DNA from 2 places in the Pseudomonas triclosanedens genome. Region 1 is predicted to be linked to the other one. Evidence: predicted binding sites of a transcription regulator. Region 1 holds the regulator's gene; the other holds the start of a gene.
What was found. The regulator sigma-54, encoded in region 1, starts transcription at its own class of promoters, with help from an activator protein. The targets are predictions, from matches to a motif close to ANTGGCATNNANNTTGCTNT.

Region 1 (7,724 bases):
CACTCCGGCAAGCGGCGCCCCAAGGGTCGGGGCACGCTTCGTTAAGGCAATGTTCAGCAAAATACGATCACATTGAGAATGTGTGTGATGAGCCTTTGGCGCTTTCCCGTTATAATCTCGCCCTTCATTTCGCCCCACGCCTTTCGAACATGAGCCAGAATCACGATTTCATCCACTCGGCGCAACGCACAATTCGTCTTGAGCGCGACGCCGTGGACTCACTGCTGGCGCGCATCGGCGCGAATTTCACCCACGCCTGCGAACTGCTGCTGGCCTGCAAGGGCCGCGTGGTCGTGGTCGGCATGGGCAAGTCCGGCCATGTCGGCAACAAGATAGCCGCCACCCTCGCCAGCACGGGCACGCCGTCGTTCTTCGTGCATCCCGCCGAGGCGAGTCACGGCGACATGGGCATGATCACCCGCGATGACGTAGTAATCGCCCTATCCAACTCCGGCTCGACCGCCGAAATCGTCACACTGCTGCCGCTGATCAAACGCCTGGGCATCACCCTTATCAGCATGACCGGCAACCCGGAATCGCCGCTGGCCAAAGCTGCGGTCGTCAACCTGGACGCCAGCGTCGAGCAGGAAGCCTGCCCGCTGAACCTCGCCCCCACATCCTCCACAACGGTTTCGCTGGTGCTCGGCGATGCGCTGGCAATCGCCCTGCTGGAAGCCCGCGGCTTCACCGCCGAGGATTTCGCCTTCTCGCACCCGGGCGGCGCTCTTGGCCGCCGGCTGCTGCTCAAGGTCGAGAATGTCATGCACGTCGGCGAAGAACTGCCACAGGTTCTGCTGGGCACCTCGCTCAGCGGCGCGCTGCTGGAAATGACCCGCAAGGGCCTGGGCATGACCATCGTGCTCGACGACAAGGGTAAACTGGCCGGCATCTTCACCGACGGCGACCTGCGCCGCACCCTGGACAAGGGTCTGGATGTCCGCCAGGTGAATATCGAGCAGGTCATGACCGTGCACGGAAAGACTGCACGTCCGGACATGCTGGCTGCCGAAGCCCTGAAGATCATGGATGACCACAAGATCAGCGTTCTCGTCGTGGTCGACGAGCAAGACAATCCGGTAGGTGTCCTGCATATCCACGATCTGACCCGCGCGGGAGTGATCTGAATGAGCGCCGACCTGCTGCAGCGCGCCAAGGCCGTCCGCCTGGCGGTGTTCGACGTCGATGGTGTTCTTACCGACGGCAAGCTCTACTTCCTGCCCGATGGCAGTGAATTCAAGACTTTCAATACCTTGGACGGCCACGGCATCAAGATGCTGATCGCCTCCGGCGTACGTACCGCGATCATCACCGGACGCAAGAGCCCAGTGGTCGAACTGCGGGCGCAGAACCTGGGAATCCATCACCTGTACCAGGGCCGCGAAGACAAGCTGGTCGCCCTCGACCATCTGCTGGCCGAACTCGGTCTAGGCTATGAAGAGGTCGCCTACCTGGGCGATGATCTGCCCGACCTGCCGGCGATTCGCCGCGCCGGGCTGGGCATGGCGGTGGCCAGCGCCGACCCGTTCGTCCGCCAGCACGCCGACGGCGTTACCCAGGCGCGCGGTGGCGAAGGTGCCGCACGTGAGTTCTGCGAGCTGATCCTGCGCGCCCAGGGCAATCTCGAAGCCGCGCAAAGCGCGTACCTCTAGAGCCGAACATGCCCAAGACACTCCGCCAGAAACTGCTGCTCGTCCTGATAGCCATCCTGCTGATCGCGCTTGGCTATTACTGGAACGTCCGCCTGGACTTCAACGAGCGCCAGATCAAGTCGCAGACCAGCGACGCAATCGATTTCTATGCGGTGAACGCGCACAGCGTTCAATACCGCGCCGACGGCAGTCTCGCCTACGAGATGACCGCGGAGAAGCTGGAACACCTGAAAGCAACCGATGTGACGATGGTGACCACCCCCGACCTGTTCTTCTATCGCGAACAGGAAGCGGAGCCGTGGCACGTACAGAGCGTCCGCGCCGAAGTAGGCCCAGAAGGCAAGCAGGTCGAATTGATCGACGACGTGCGAGTGGCCCGCACCGACGCGCAGAACCGCACGCTGCTGCTCAACACTACCCGCATGACGGTGTTCCCGGACAAGGACTATGCGCAGACTGACCAGCCGGTGAAAATCACCGAACCCAACGGTGTGACCACGGCGAATGGAATGAAAGCGTATCTGAAAGACAGCCGGATGATCCTGCTGTCCAACGTAAGAGGTCAGCATGAGGCTCGTTAACACCCTTCCCCTTCTCCTCAGCCTCGCCGCCGCCATCGGCAGTCCGGCCACCTGGGCACTGCCCACCGACCGCGAACAACCCATTCGCGTTCAGGCCGACAGCGCCGAGCTGGACGACAAGCAAGGTGTCGCCGTCTACCGCGGCGATGTGGTGGTGACCCAGGGCAGCATGAAGCTGACCGGCAATACCGTCACGCTCAAACAGAACAAGAATGGCGATATCGAGGTCGTCACCTCGGTGGGCAAACCCGCCTATTTCGAGCAGAAGCCCGCGCCGGAGAAAGAAATCACCAAGGCCTACGGCCTGACGATCCAGTACTTCGTCACCCAGAACCGCGTCGTGCTGATCGACCAGGCGAAGGTGATTCAGGAAGGCAATACCTTCGAAGGCGAGAAGATCGTCTATGACACCCAGCGCCAGATCGTCAACGCAGGCCGTGCCACGGGCACCCAGGTGACCACGCCGCGCCCGCGCATCGACATGGTCATCCAGCCCAAGAAAAAGCAGGATCAAGCGCAGTAATGGCCACGCTAACCGCCCAGCACCTCGCCAAGAGCTACAAGAGCCGGCAAGTCGTCCGCGATGTCAGCATGAGCATCGAAAGCGGACAGATCGTCGGCCTGCTCGGCCCCAACGGAGCGGGCAAGACCACCTGCTTCTACATGATCGTCGGCCTGGTCCGCGCCGACCAGGGCATAGTCCGCATCGACGACCAGGACGTCACCCACCTGCCCATGCACGGACGCGCGCGCGCCGGCATCGGCTACCTGCCCCAGGAAGCCTCGATCTTCCGCAAGCTGTCGGTGGCCGACAACATCAGCGCCATCCTCGAAACCCGCAGCGACCTCGATCGCGCCGGTCGCCAGGAAGCACTGGAAAGCCTGCTCGAGGAGTTCCACATCCACCACATCCGCGACAACCTCGGCATGAGCCTGTCCGGTGGCGAACGCCGTCGAGTGGAAATCGCCCGAGCCCTGGCCAGCTCGCCGAAGTTCATCCTGCTGGACGAACCCTTCGCTGGTGTCGACCCGATTTCCGTGGGCGATATCAAGCAGATCATCCATCACCTCAAGGCCAAGGGTATCGGTGTGCTGATCACCGACCACAACGTCCGTGAGACCCTGGACATCTGCGAAACGGCATACATCGTCAACGACGGTCAACTGATCGCCGAAGGCAGCGCCGAGAGCATCCTCGCCAACGACCTGGTGAAGGAAGTGTACCTGGGGCACGAGTTCCGCCTTTGACCCCAAGGCCGTCGCCAGGCGGCGTTCCCCGCTTTTCACACGACCCGGGACCTCACCCGGTGTCGCGCTTCGTGCCGCGCCCGGCCAGGCGGAATGCGGGGTTGTAACGAAAGGTCGACAGCCCCTAGGCAAAGCGCCCAAACTCAGGCATATAATTTGCTTCCTCGCGGCACCCCGGTGTCCGTAGTCGTGGATATGGCGCGCTTCGCGCCAGCGAACAAGGTGCCTAGTTCCAGCCATGAAACCATCGCTCGTCCTCAAGATGGGCCAGCAGCTGACGATGACTCCGCAGCTGCAACAGGCCATCCGACTGCTCCAGCTCTCGACACTGGACCTCCAACAGGAAATCCAGGAAGCCCTGGAGTCCAACCCGATGCTGGAGCGCCAGGAAGAAGGCGACGACTACGACAACAGTGATCCCCTGGCCGACGGTGACGACAGCCCCCCTTCCAGCGCCAGCGGCAATTCTCAGGACAGCTACCAGGAAAGCACCGCCCCCAACGCCGACAGCCTCGACGAGGACCAGTGGGCCGAACGCATTCCCAACGAACTGCCTGTCGACACTGCCTGGGAAGACATATATCAGACCAGTGCCAGCAGCCTGCCCAGCAACGATGATGACGAGTGGGATTTCACCTCCCGCACCTCCGCCGGCGAAAGCCTGCAAAGCCATCTGCTCTGGCAACTGAACCTGGCTCCGATGTCCGACACCGATCGCCTGATCGCCCTGAGCATCATCGACGGCATCAACGACGACGGCTATCTCGAAGAATCCCTCGACGACATCATCTCCTCCCTCGACCCGGAACTGGGCGTGGAGATGGACGAAGTGGAAGTCGTCCTGCGCCGCGTGCAGCAACTCGAACCCGCCGGCGTCGGCGCTCGCAACCTGCGCGAATGCCTGCTTCTGCAGCTTCGCCAGATGCCGGCCAATACCTACCTGCTGGCCGAAGCGCTGAAACTGGTCTCCGACCACCTCGACCTGCTGGGCAGCCGCGACTACAGCCAACTGATGCGCCGTATGAAGCTCAAGGAAGATGAGCTGCGCGAAACCATCGAACTGATCCAGTCGCTGCACCCGCGCCCCGGCTCGCAGATCGAGTCCGGCGAAGCCGAATACGTGGTGCCCGACGTCATCGTTCGCAAGCATAACGAACGCTGGCTGGTGGAACTGAACCAGGAAGCGGTGCCGCGCCTGCGGGTCAACTCGCAGTACGCCGGCCTGGTGCGCCGCGCCGACTCCAGCGCGGACAACACCTTCATGCGCAACCAGTTGCAGGAAGCGCGCTGGTTCATCAAGAGCCTGCAGAGCCGCAACGAAACGCTGATGAAGGTGGCAACTCAAATCGTCGAGCATCAGCGTGGCTTCCTCGAGTACGGAGAAGAGGCCATGAAGCCGCTGGTCCTGCACGATATCGCCGAAGCCGTGGGCATGCACGAGTCGACCATCTCGCGCGTCACTACGCAGAAATTCATGCACACGCCGCGTGGCATCTTCGAGCTGAAGTACTTCTTCTCCAGCCACGTCAGCACCTCCGAAGGTGGCGAGTGCTCCTCCACCGCGATCCGCGCGATCATCAAGAAACTGGTCGCGGCTGAAAGTCCGAAAAAGCCATTGAGTGACAGCAAGATCGCTGGTTTACTGGAGGCACAGGGCATTCAAGTGGCACGTCGCACCGTCGCCAAGTACCGGGAGTCCTTAGGGATTGCTCCCTCCAGCGAACGCAAGCGACTGGTATGACGTTGACCCACGCCAAGGTGTTCCGGCGGCAGGCCCCATAACCTGCCACTTACACACGGGCAATAAGGAGAAAGCGGTATGCAAGTCAACATCAGTGGACATCAACTGGATGTGACCGACGCCCTGCGCGACTACGTCGTCGAAAAACTCGGCAGACTGGAGCGCCACTTCGACAAGATAACCAATGTTCAGGTCATCATGGAGGTCGAGAAACTGAAGCAGAAAATCGAAGCCACCCTCCACATCGCCGGCGGCGAAGTGGTGGCCTGTGCTGAACATGAAGACATGTACGCGGCCATCGACCTGCTCACCGACAAGCTCGACCGCCAACTGATCAAGCACAAGGAAAAATACCTCGAGCGCCAACAGGGTGTTGGTGTTCGTTAACCCTCTCCCTATGATTCGACTCGAGCAAATCCTGACCCCCGGCCGTTCCCTGGTGAACGTGCCGGGCGGCAGCAAGAAACGCGTACTCGAACAAATCGCCAACCTGGTGGCTCGCGAGCTGCCAGGTTTCGATGCGCAAGACATCTTCGAAAACCTGGTGGCTCGGGAGCGCCTGGGCTCCACCGGTTTCGGCAATGGCATTGCCATTCCCCATTGCCGCCTCCCTGGCTGCCAATCGCCCATCAGTGCCATTCTCCACCTGGATTCCCCGGTCGACTTCGACGCTCTCGACGGCGCCCCGGTAGACCTGGTGTTCGTCCTGCTGGTACCTGAAGCCGCCACCGAGGAGCATCTGGAGCTGCTTCGGCAGATCGCCTCCATGCTCGACCGTTCCGACGTCCGTGACCGTCTGCGCCACGCCGCCAACGGCGAGGAACTGTACCGGATCGTCGTGGACTTCCAGAACAACGGGCACTGATCATGCGCCTGATCATCGTCAGTGGAAGATCCGGCTCGGGCAAGAGCACCGCGCTCAATGTGCTCGAAGACAGCGGCTTCTACTGCATCGATAACCTGCCGGCCAGCCTGCTTCCAGACCTGGCGCAACGTGCGCTGCTCCATACGGAACTGCTGCAGCCGCAGGTCGCCGTTTCCATCGATGCACGCAACCTGCCCAGCCAGCTGCAACGCTTCCCAGAGCTGCTGCAGGAAGCCCGCGACAAGCATATCCAGTGTGACGTTCTGTACCTCGATGCGGACGATGAAACCCTGCTCAAGCGTTTCTCAGAGACGCGCCGTCGCCACCCACTGACCACCGACACGCGCTCGCTGGCCGAGGCCATCGCCGACGAGAGCAACCTCCTGGCGCCAATCGCTGACCTCGCCGATCTCAAGCTCAACACTACGCACCTGAACCTCTATCAGTTGCGCGACGTGCTCAAGCTGCGCCTGCTGAACAAGCCCGAGCTGGGTACCGCATTCCTGGTCGAATCCTTCGGATTCAAGCGTGGCATGCCTGTGGATGCCGACCTGGTGTTCGATGTGCGCTGCCTGCCCAACCCCTACTGGAAGCCCGAACTGCGCGAGCACACGGGGCTCGACTCCGACGTGCAGGAGTACCTGGCCGCGCAGGCCGACGTCGAGGAGATGTACCAGGATATCCTCGGCTACCTGAACAAATGGTTGCCGCGCTTCGCCGCGAGCAACCGGGCCTACGTCACCATCGCCATCGGCTGTACCGGCGGCCAGCACCGCTCGACCTACCTGGCCGAGCGAATCGGCAAGGCCCTCAAGGAAACCCTCACCAACGTGCAGATTCGCCACCGCGACCTGAGCTAGTAGCAACACACAACAAAGGACAGCCCCTCGCGATGCCCGCCCTCGAAATCACCATCATCAACAAGCTTGGTCTGCACGCCCGTGCGGCAGCCAAATTCGTCGGCGTGGCGGGACGTTATCCCTGCCAGATTCGCGTTGGGCGCAATCCGGAAAGCACCGTCGACGGCAAGAGCATCATGGCAGTGATGATGCTCGCCGCCGGCAAGGGCACGAACCTGCACCTCGCGGCGGAGGGTGAGCAGGAGAACGAGGCGCTGGACGCGCTGGCCGAGTTGATCAACAACTACTTCGACGAAGGCGAATGATCAATACAACTTCCATGAAAAAGCCCGCCATCCGGCGGGCTTTTTCATGCTTGCGAAATCAGTTTCCGGCGACAGTCATGCGCTCCACCAGTACCGAACCGGTATGCAGATTGCCCCGGAACTCCACATCGTTGCCGATGGCCACGATGTTGCGGAACAGATCGCGCAGGTTCGCCGCAATGGTGACCTCCTGTACCGGGAACTGAATCTCACCGTTTTCCACCCAGTAACCACCAGCACCGCGGGAATAGTCGCCGGTCACGAGATTCACGCCTTGCCCCATCAACTCGGTGACCAGCAGCCCGCGCCCCATGCGACGCAGCAAGGCAGCCTGGTCTTCGTCACCGTGACTGACGAACAGGTTGTGCACGCCGCCGGCGTTCGCCGTGCTGGGCATGCCCAGCTTGCGGCCAGAGTATGTGCCCAGCACGTACGAGACCAGGTCACCCCCTTCCACGAACGGCTTCGCATAGGT
Region 2 (7,724 bases), 1.5 Mb from region 1:
GGGGCAGGGGTTCATCGCCGCCACCAACTGGAAGCGTGCCGGGAAGCACACACGGCCATTGGCGCGGGCGATGACGATCTCGCCGCTCTCCAGCGGCTCGCGCAGTACCTCCAGCACCTTGCGGTCGAACTCCGGCAATTCGTCGAGGAACAGCACACCTTCGTGGGCCAGTGTTATCTCGCCGGGTTGCGGGCGGCTACCCCCACCGACCAGTGCTGGCGCGGATGCGGTGTGGTGAGGCTGGCGGAACGGTCGTTGTGGCCAGTGGGTGAGCGGCCCGCGCCCCGCGACGGAGTGGATTGCCGCCACCTGCAGGGCCTCGTCTTCATCCAGCGGCGGCAGCAGGCCGGGCAGGCGGCTGGCCAGCAGCGTCTTGCCGGTACCCGGAGGGCCGCTGAACAACAGGTTATGAGCGCCGGCCGCTGCTACCAGCAATGCGCGCTTGGCCGCCGCCTGCCCCTGGACGTCGGCGAGATCGGGGTAGGGCGGAGTGGCGCGCATCAAGCCCTGTGCTTCGTAAGGCTGGAGCGCTGCCTGGCCACTGAAATGGGCTGCCAGTTCCAGCAGATGATTCACTGCGAGGACCCGCAGGCCGCTGGCGAGACTGGCTTCCTCGGCGTTTTCCCGAGGTACCACCAGGGTGCGCCCTGCCGCGCGAGCGGCGAGGGCAGCAGGCAGCACGCCCTGGACCGGCCGCAGGCTGCCCGACAGCGCGAGTTCGCCGAGGCATTCCAATGTATCGAGGCCGCTGGCGCTGGCGAGCTGGCCGCTGGCGGCAAGGATGCCCAGCGCAATGGCCAGGTCGAAGCGCGCACCGTCCTTCGGCAGGTCGGCGGGCGCGAGATTGAGGGTGATGCGGCGCGCGGGAAAGTCGAAACCGGAGTTGAGCAGCGCGCTGCGAACGCGGTCCTTGCTCTCCTTGACGGCAGTTTCCGGCAGGCCAACCAGGGTCAGCGACGGCAGGCCGTTGGCCAGATGCACCTCGACGGTGACAGCGGGCGCCTCGACGCCGACCTGGGCTCGGCTATGGACGATGGCCAGCGACATGGATCGGTCCTTGATCGCATGCCACCCGCGCGGGACTTACCTGGCGTCGGCGGGCGGCGAGAGTTTGCTTTCCAGTTCCGCGACTTTTGCCTCCAGTGCTTCGAGGCGGGCGCGGGTTCGGGCGAGTACCACCATCTGGCTGTCGAACTCGTCACGGCTGACCAGGTCGAGCTTGCTGAAGGCACTCTGCATCAGAACCTTGAACTGAGCTTCCAGCTCGGCCTTCGGCAGGGGCGACTCGCCACCGAACAGGCGTCCGGCTTGTTGGCTGATGGCATCGAGGAAGGCTTTGGGCGGCAGCATGGTTCTGGGTTCCGGATTGAATCAGGCGAGGAGTCTATCACGCAGCGACTCTCGGCTGCGGCAGCGCGCACAGTGAAGGGTTGCACGCTTTTTGAGCAATGTGCTCGCGCGGTGTGCGCGCTTTCGGTGCGGCTGGCGCCGGCTGGCGAATGGCCAGAAACCGCGCGTTTACGCCAAGTGGCTGAAAGCACGGGTATTTCGTTGAACTGGCAAGGTTCATGCTTTGGGGCAGATATGGCGTGCACCGGTGCAGTTCCGGTGCTGCAGGCGAGGCGGGGGATCGCATCGCGAGAAGCGGCTGGATAAGAGTCGGAATGCTGAAGTAGGGCCGCCGACGCATTACAAAAGCCAGACACTGCGCTTAGACTTGTCCCGGGTTCGTTCTTCCTGGGGCGAGTCCACCAAAACACGGGAGAGAGTTTCATGAAGCTAGTCACAGCCATCATCAAGCCGTTCAAGCTGGACGACGTCCGTGAGTCGCTGTCCGAGATCGGCGTGCAGGGCATCACTGTGACCGAAGTCAAAGGCTTCGGCAGGCAGAAAGGCCACACCGAGCTGTACCGTGGCGCGGAATACGTCGTCGATTTCCTGCCCAAGGTGAAGATCGACGTCGCCATCGCCGATGACCAGCTCGACCGCGTTATCGAAGCCATCACCAAGGCCGCCAATACCGGGAAAATCGGTGACGGCAAGATTTTCGTCGTAAATCTGGAACAGGCCATTCGTATCCGTACCGGCGAAACCGGCACCGACGCGATCTAAGCCCAGCCAACACCGAACCCACGCCCCAGGAGAAACAACAATGACTCTGCGCAGATACGCAGGGCTAGGCGCCCTATTGCCTCTCGCAATGCCCGGACTGACACTGGCCGATGAGGCCGCGGCCCCCGTCCTGAACAGCGGTGACACCGCCTGGATGCTGATTTCCAGCGCGCTTGTGCTGCTGATGACCATCCCTGGCCTAGCACTCTTCTACGGCGGTATGGTGCGTGCCAAGAACGTGCTGTCGATCATGATGCAGTGCTTCGCGATCACCGCGCTGATCAGCATCCTCTGGGTTGTCTACGGCTACAGCCTGGCCTTCGATACCGTCGGCATGGAAAAGGGCGTGGTCAACTTCGCGTCCTTCGTTGGCGGTCTGGACAAGGCGTTCCTCAGCGGCCTGACCAGCACTGGCCTGACGTCCGCTGCCGCGCTGTTCCCCGAGAGCGTCTTCGTGATGTTCCAGATGACCTTCGCGATCATCACGCCGGCCCTGATCGTCGGCGCCTTCGCCGAGCGCATGAAGTTTTCCGCCATGCTGATCTTCACCGCCCTGTGGTTCACCCTGGTCTACGCGCCGATCGCCCATATGGTGTGGAGCGGCGACGGCGGCCTGATGTGGGACTGGGGCGTGCTGGACTTCGCCGGCGGCACCGTGGTGCACATCAACGCAGGTATTGCCGGCCTGGTCGCCTGCCTGGTTCTGGGCAAGCGCAAGGGCTACCCGACCGCCGCAATGGCGCCGCACAACCTGGGTTACACCCTGATCGGCGCGGCGCTGCTGTGGATCGGCTGGTTCGGCTTCAACGCCGGTTCCGCCGCCGCCGCCAACGGCACTGCCGGCATGGCCATGCTGGTCACCCAGATCGCCACCGCCGCCGCCGCTCTGGGCTGGATGTTCGCCGAGTGGATCACCCACGGTAAGCCGAGCGCCCTGGGCATCGCTTCCGGCGTGGTTGCCGGTCTGGTCGCTATCACCCCGGCCGCCGGTACCTGCGGCCCGATGGGCGCCATCGTGATCGGCCTGGCGGCGGGTGTGATCTGCTTCTTTGCCGCCACCAGCCTCAAGCGTGCCGTGGGCTACGACGACTCCCTGGACGCCTTCGGCGTGCATGCCGTCGGCGGTATCGTCGGCGCACTGCTGACCGGCGTGTTCGCGGCTCCGGCCCTGGGCGGCTTCGGTACCGTGACCGACATCGGCGCCCAGTTGTTCACCCAGTTCAAGGGTGTGGCCTTCACCATCGTCTACACCGGTATCGTCAGCTTCGTGATCCTCAAGGTCCTGGATCTGGTCATGGGGCTGCGCGTCACCGAGGAAGAGGAAACCGTGGGTCTGGACCTCTCCCTGCACAACGAGCGTGGCTACAACCTGTAAACGTTCGCGCAAGTTCGACGAAGGGCGCCCTCGGGCGCCCTTTGTTTTTTCGTACGCCACGCTAGAATGCGCGCGCATCACCGTCCGACTCGGAGGCGAGAACGCCATGTGGCAGCAGAGGGTCATTACCCTGCGCCCTCGTTCGCGAGGCTTTCACCTGATCACCGACGAGCTACTGGCGGCGCTGCCGGAACTGGCAGCGTGTCGCGTGGGCCTGTTGCATCTGCTGTTGCAGCACACCTCGGCATCGCTGACGGTGAACGAAAATGCCGACCCCTCGGTACGCCGCGACTTCGAGCGATTTTTCAATCGCCTGGTGCCGCAGGACGAGGGCGGCTATGAACACGATTACGAAGGCCCCGACGATTTGCCGGCGCACTTCAAGGCCAGCCTGCTGGGCTGCCAACTGACACTGCCGATCCAGAATGGCCACTTGGCAATGGGCACCTGGCAGGGTATCTATCTCGGCGAGCACCGTGACCACGGCGGCCCGCGCAGAGTGTTGGCGACCTGGCAGGGCGAGCTTGTATGAATTTTTTCCGGCAGCGTTCGTCAAAGTGCGCAGCTGGGCTATAACTAACCTGCTTTGCAGCACCATGAGGTTGAACAATGAGCGACGAAGAACTGGAACAGGATGAGCTGGATGGCGGCGACGAGGACGACGGCGAGGAGCTCGCTGCGGCCGATGACGGCGAAGCCGATGGCAGCGATGGGGATGAAGCCCCTTCTTCTTCCGGCGGTGGCAAGAAAGCCAAGGCCGCGGTAGAGGAAGAGGAACTGCCCTCGATCGAAGCCAAGCAGAAGGAGCGTGATGCCTTGGCCAAGGCGATGGAGGATTTCCTCAGTCGCGGCGGCAAGGTGCAGGAGATCGAACCCAATGTGGTCGCCGATCCGCCGAAGAAGCCGGACAGCAAGTACGGCAGCCGCCCCATCTGATGTGACATGAAAAAGCCCCGCCATTCCCGGGAGGGAGTGGCGGGGCTTTTTCATGCCTGTCCGTTCTCCACCGTCTCATGGCGATGGAGTGGGTGCCTCACAGCCTGGCCAGCACTCCTGGAAGCTCCGCCAGGTTGTGGATGATCGCGCTGGGCGCTTCCTCGCCGTCCCATTCCTTACGGCTGGGGTTGAACCAGACAGCCTTCATGCCGGCGCGCCGCGCGCCGGCGACGTCGTCGCTGGGGTGGTCGCCGATATGTACCGCATGCTCCGCCTCTACGCCTCCACGGCGTAGGGCTTCCTGGAACGGATGCGGGTCGGGCTTGCCGACGCCCAGTTCCTCCGCGCAGAGGGCGAAGCGGAAGTAGTCGGCCAGGCCCAGGCGGCGCACATCGGCATTACCGTTGGTGAGTACGCCCAGGATGAAGCGGTTGGCCAGCTGCTCCAGCGTTGGATGCACCTCGGGGAACAGGGCGACTTGGTGGCGTGCGTGGAGAAATGTCTGGAAGCCGGCTTCGGCGATGTCTCTGGCCTCGCCCTGCGGATAACCTGCGTCGAGTAGTGCGTGGAACAGGATACGGCGGCGCAGTTCGCTCAGGCGATGCTTGAGCATCGGGTCCTGCTCCATCAATTGCGAGCGGATCGCCCACAGACGCTCGATGGGTACCGGACCGAGTTGCGCGGCATTCACCGCCAGCCAGTCGCGCAATGTCGCTTCCGCGCTGTTCATCACTGGCGTGACGTCCCACAGCGTGTCATCGAGGTCGAAAGTGACCAGACGGATACTCATTCTTCAGCTCCCGGCTCGCCGCCGTTCTTCTGCCTGCGTGCCCGTGGATGGGCCTGGTCGTAGACCGTGGCGAGGTGTTGGAAATCCAGGTGGGTGTAGATCTGCGTGGTAGCGATGTCCGCATGGCCGAGCAACTCCTGCACGGCGCGCAGGTCCTGCGACGACTCCAGCATGTGGCTGGCGAAGGAGTGCCGCAACATGTGTGGGTGCAGGTGCTGGCCCAGCTCGCGCACGCCCGCTTCCCGCACCCTGAGCTGGATGGCGCGCGGTGTCAGGCGCTTGCCGCTGCGGCCGATGAACACTGCGCTGTCCTGCGGCGAGGCGAGCGCGCGTAGCGGTAGCCAGGCCTCGATGGCCTGCCGCGCCACGCGGCCGACCGGCAGTTCGCGCACCTTGTTGCCCTTGCCGTGCACGCGCACCAGGCCGTCCTTGAGGTCGAGCCATTCCAGGTCGAGGCCGACCAACTCCGACAGGCGCAGCCCCGAGGAGTAGAACAGCTCCAGCATGGCCTGGTCGCGACGGGCGATGAAGTCGTCTTCCACGCCGCCGTCGAGCAGTTGCGAGGTGCGGTCGGCATCCAGTGTGCGCGGCAGCTTGCGGGCGCCCTTGGGTGCCGACAGACCGTCGGCGGGGTTGTGCCGGCAGCGGCCCTCGCGGATCAGGTACTGGAACAGGCCGCGGGTGGCCGACAGCAGCCGGGCCAGGCTGCGGCTGGCAAGACCCTGCTGGTGCAGGCGGGCGACGAACAGGCGCAGTTCGCGCACCTGCAGTTGTGCCCAGTCATCGATCGAGGACTTCTCGCAGAGACCGGCAAGGCGGTCAAGGTCGCGGCGATAGCCGTCGAGGGTGTGAACGGAGACCTGGCGCTCGCTGCGCAGGTGCTCCATGTAGGCGTCCAGGTCTGTGGCAAGCGTCAAGCGACCAGCTCCCAGTCAATCGGCCCGGACTGCAGCTTACCGCGTTGGGCGACTGTCAGCGTACCGAGCGCAGTGGCGTGGCGAAACGCGGCAGAACCCGCGCGAGGACCTCGGCGATGTAGCCGAGGAACAGGGTGCCCAGCGAGCTCTTGTAGTGCTGCGGATCGGGGCTGCCGATCGCCAGCACGCCGTGCAGGCCCTGGAAGGTCAGCGGCACCACGGCGGCCGAGCCGACCTGTTCGCGCTCACTTTCGTTGAACAGGAACGTCAGCTCGTGGGGGCGCAGCACGCCGCACACGGTCTTGCCGCCGGACAGCAGGCCACCGATGGCCTGGTGCGCCTCGGCGCTGCTCACCGAGCGACCGACTGGCAGGTTGTTGTCGCTGAACAGGATCAGGCTGACGTAGGGCACCATGAACTCGTGGCGCAGGCTGTCTTCCGCCGTGCTGACGATCTCTTCCAGGCTGGTGGCGTCGAGCAGGTCGAGCACCAGGCGGCGGGTCTTGTCGAACAGGCGGTCGTTGTCGCGGGCTACGTCCATCAGTTGCGACAGACGGTGGCGCATCTCGATGTTGCGCTCGCGCAGCAGGCGTACCTGGCGCTCCACCAGCGATACCGCGTCGCCCGGCTGGTGCGGGATACGCATCTCAGGGATCAGCTCGTCATGGTCGACGAAGAACTCCGGGTGCCGACGCAGATAGTCGGCGACCTGGTCGGCTTCGAGCGTAACGGTCGGTTCCTGGGGGGTGTCGGTGGTCATAAGCGTCCCGGTTCAGCGCCTTTCCCATGCCCGGTGGTGCGGGGCTGGGAATAGGCTCAATGCTCATTTACCTTTCGTGAACGGCACATTCCCGTCCGTTCCCGCCTGGGCCCGGCAAGATGTGGAAAGTGCCGCTACAGGCGTACCTGGCCTTCGAAGACCCGCACGGCCGGCCCGGTCATCATAACGGGCTGACCCGGTCCTGCCCACTCGATGGACAACCGTCCGCCGGGAAGCTCGATCTGTACAGGAGACTGCAGCCAGCCCTGGCGGATGCCCGCGACCGCCGCCGCGCAGGCGCCGGTGCCGCAGGCGAGGGTCTCGCCAACGCCGCGTTCCCACACACGCAGCCGCGCCTGATGCGGGTTGACCACCTGCAGGAAGCCGATGTTGGCCTTCTGCGGGAAACGTTCATGGACTTCCAGTTTCGGGCCGAGGGTGCGTACGGGGGCGCTGTCGACATCCTCGACGCGCAGTACGCCGTGCGGGTTGCCCATCGAGATCGCCGCCAGCTCGAAACTCTGGCCATCCACATCGACGGCGTAGCTCAGCGCTTCGTGGTCGGCCAGGAACGGCACCTGATCGGGGAGCAGGCGCGGCGCGCCCATGTCGACGGTGACCTGGCCATCGTTGGCGATGGTCAGCTCGATCATTCCACCCTTGGTTTCCACGCGGATGGTCTTCTTCGCGGTCAGGCGCTTGTCCACCACGAAACGGGCGAAGCAGCGCGCGCCGTTGCCGCACTGTTCGACCTCGGTGCCGTCGCAGTTGAAGATGCGGTAGCGGAAGTCCGCCTCCGGCGTGCTCGGCGGTTCGACGATCAGCAGCTGATCG

Region 2: glnK (P-II family nitrogen regulator) is a predicted target of sigma-54. The motif match lies at 1,556-1,575, and genes of this name have one in related genera.

Annotation. Positions count from the first base shown of each region.
Region 1 covers NZ_CP113432.1:1,164,643-1,172,366, reverse strand. Annotated here, with positions in the region: gene OU419_RS05530 (KpsF/GutQ family sugar-phosphate isomerase) at 150-1,124, shown strand; gene OU419_RS05525 (KdsC family phosphatase) at 1,125-1,649, shown strand; gene lptC (LPS export ABC transporter periplasmic protein LptC) at 1,658-2,230, shown strand; gene lptA (lipopolysaccharide transport periplasmic protein LptA) at 2,217-2,753, shown strand; gene lptB (LPS export ABC transporter ATP-binding protein) at 2,753-3,478, shown strand; gene OU419_RS05505 (RNA polymerase factor sigma-54) at 3,717-5,219, shown strand; gene hpf (ribosome hibernation-promoting factor, HPF/YfiA family) at 5,298-5,606, shown strand; gene ptsN (PTS IIA-like nitrogen regulatory protein PtsN) at 5,617-6,084, shown strand; gene rapZ (RNase adapter RapZ) at 6,087-6,944, shown strand; gene OU419_RS05485 (HPr family phosphocarrier protein) at 6,977-7,249, shown strand; gene pmbA (metalloprotease PmbA) at 7,308-7,724, opposite strand, start outside.
Region 2 covers NZ_CP113432.1:5,951,148-5,958,871, reverse strand. Annotated here, with positions in the region: gene OU419_RS27575 (YifB family Mg chelatase-like AAA ATPase) at 1-1,047, opposite strand, end outside; gene OU419_RS27570 (accessory factor UbiK family protein) at 1,084-1,350, opposite strand; gene glnK (P-II family nitrogen regulator) at 1,774-2,112, shown strand; gene OU419_RS27560 (ammonium transporter) at 2,153-3,487, shown strand; gene OU419_RS27555 (secondary thiamine-phosphate synthase enzyme YjbQ) at 3,594-4,019, shown strand; gene sutA (transcriptional regulator SutA) at 4,097-4,423, shown strand; gene OU419_RS27545 (HAD family hydrolase) at 4,521-5,213, opposite strand; gene xerC (tyrosine recombinase XerC) at 5,210-6,100, opposite strand; gene OU419_RS27535 (DUF484 family protein) at 6,186-6,890, opposite strand; gene dapF (diaminopimelate epimerase) at 7,025-7,724, opposite strand, start outside.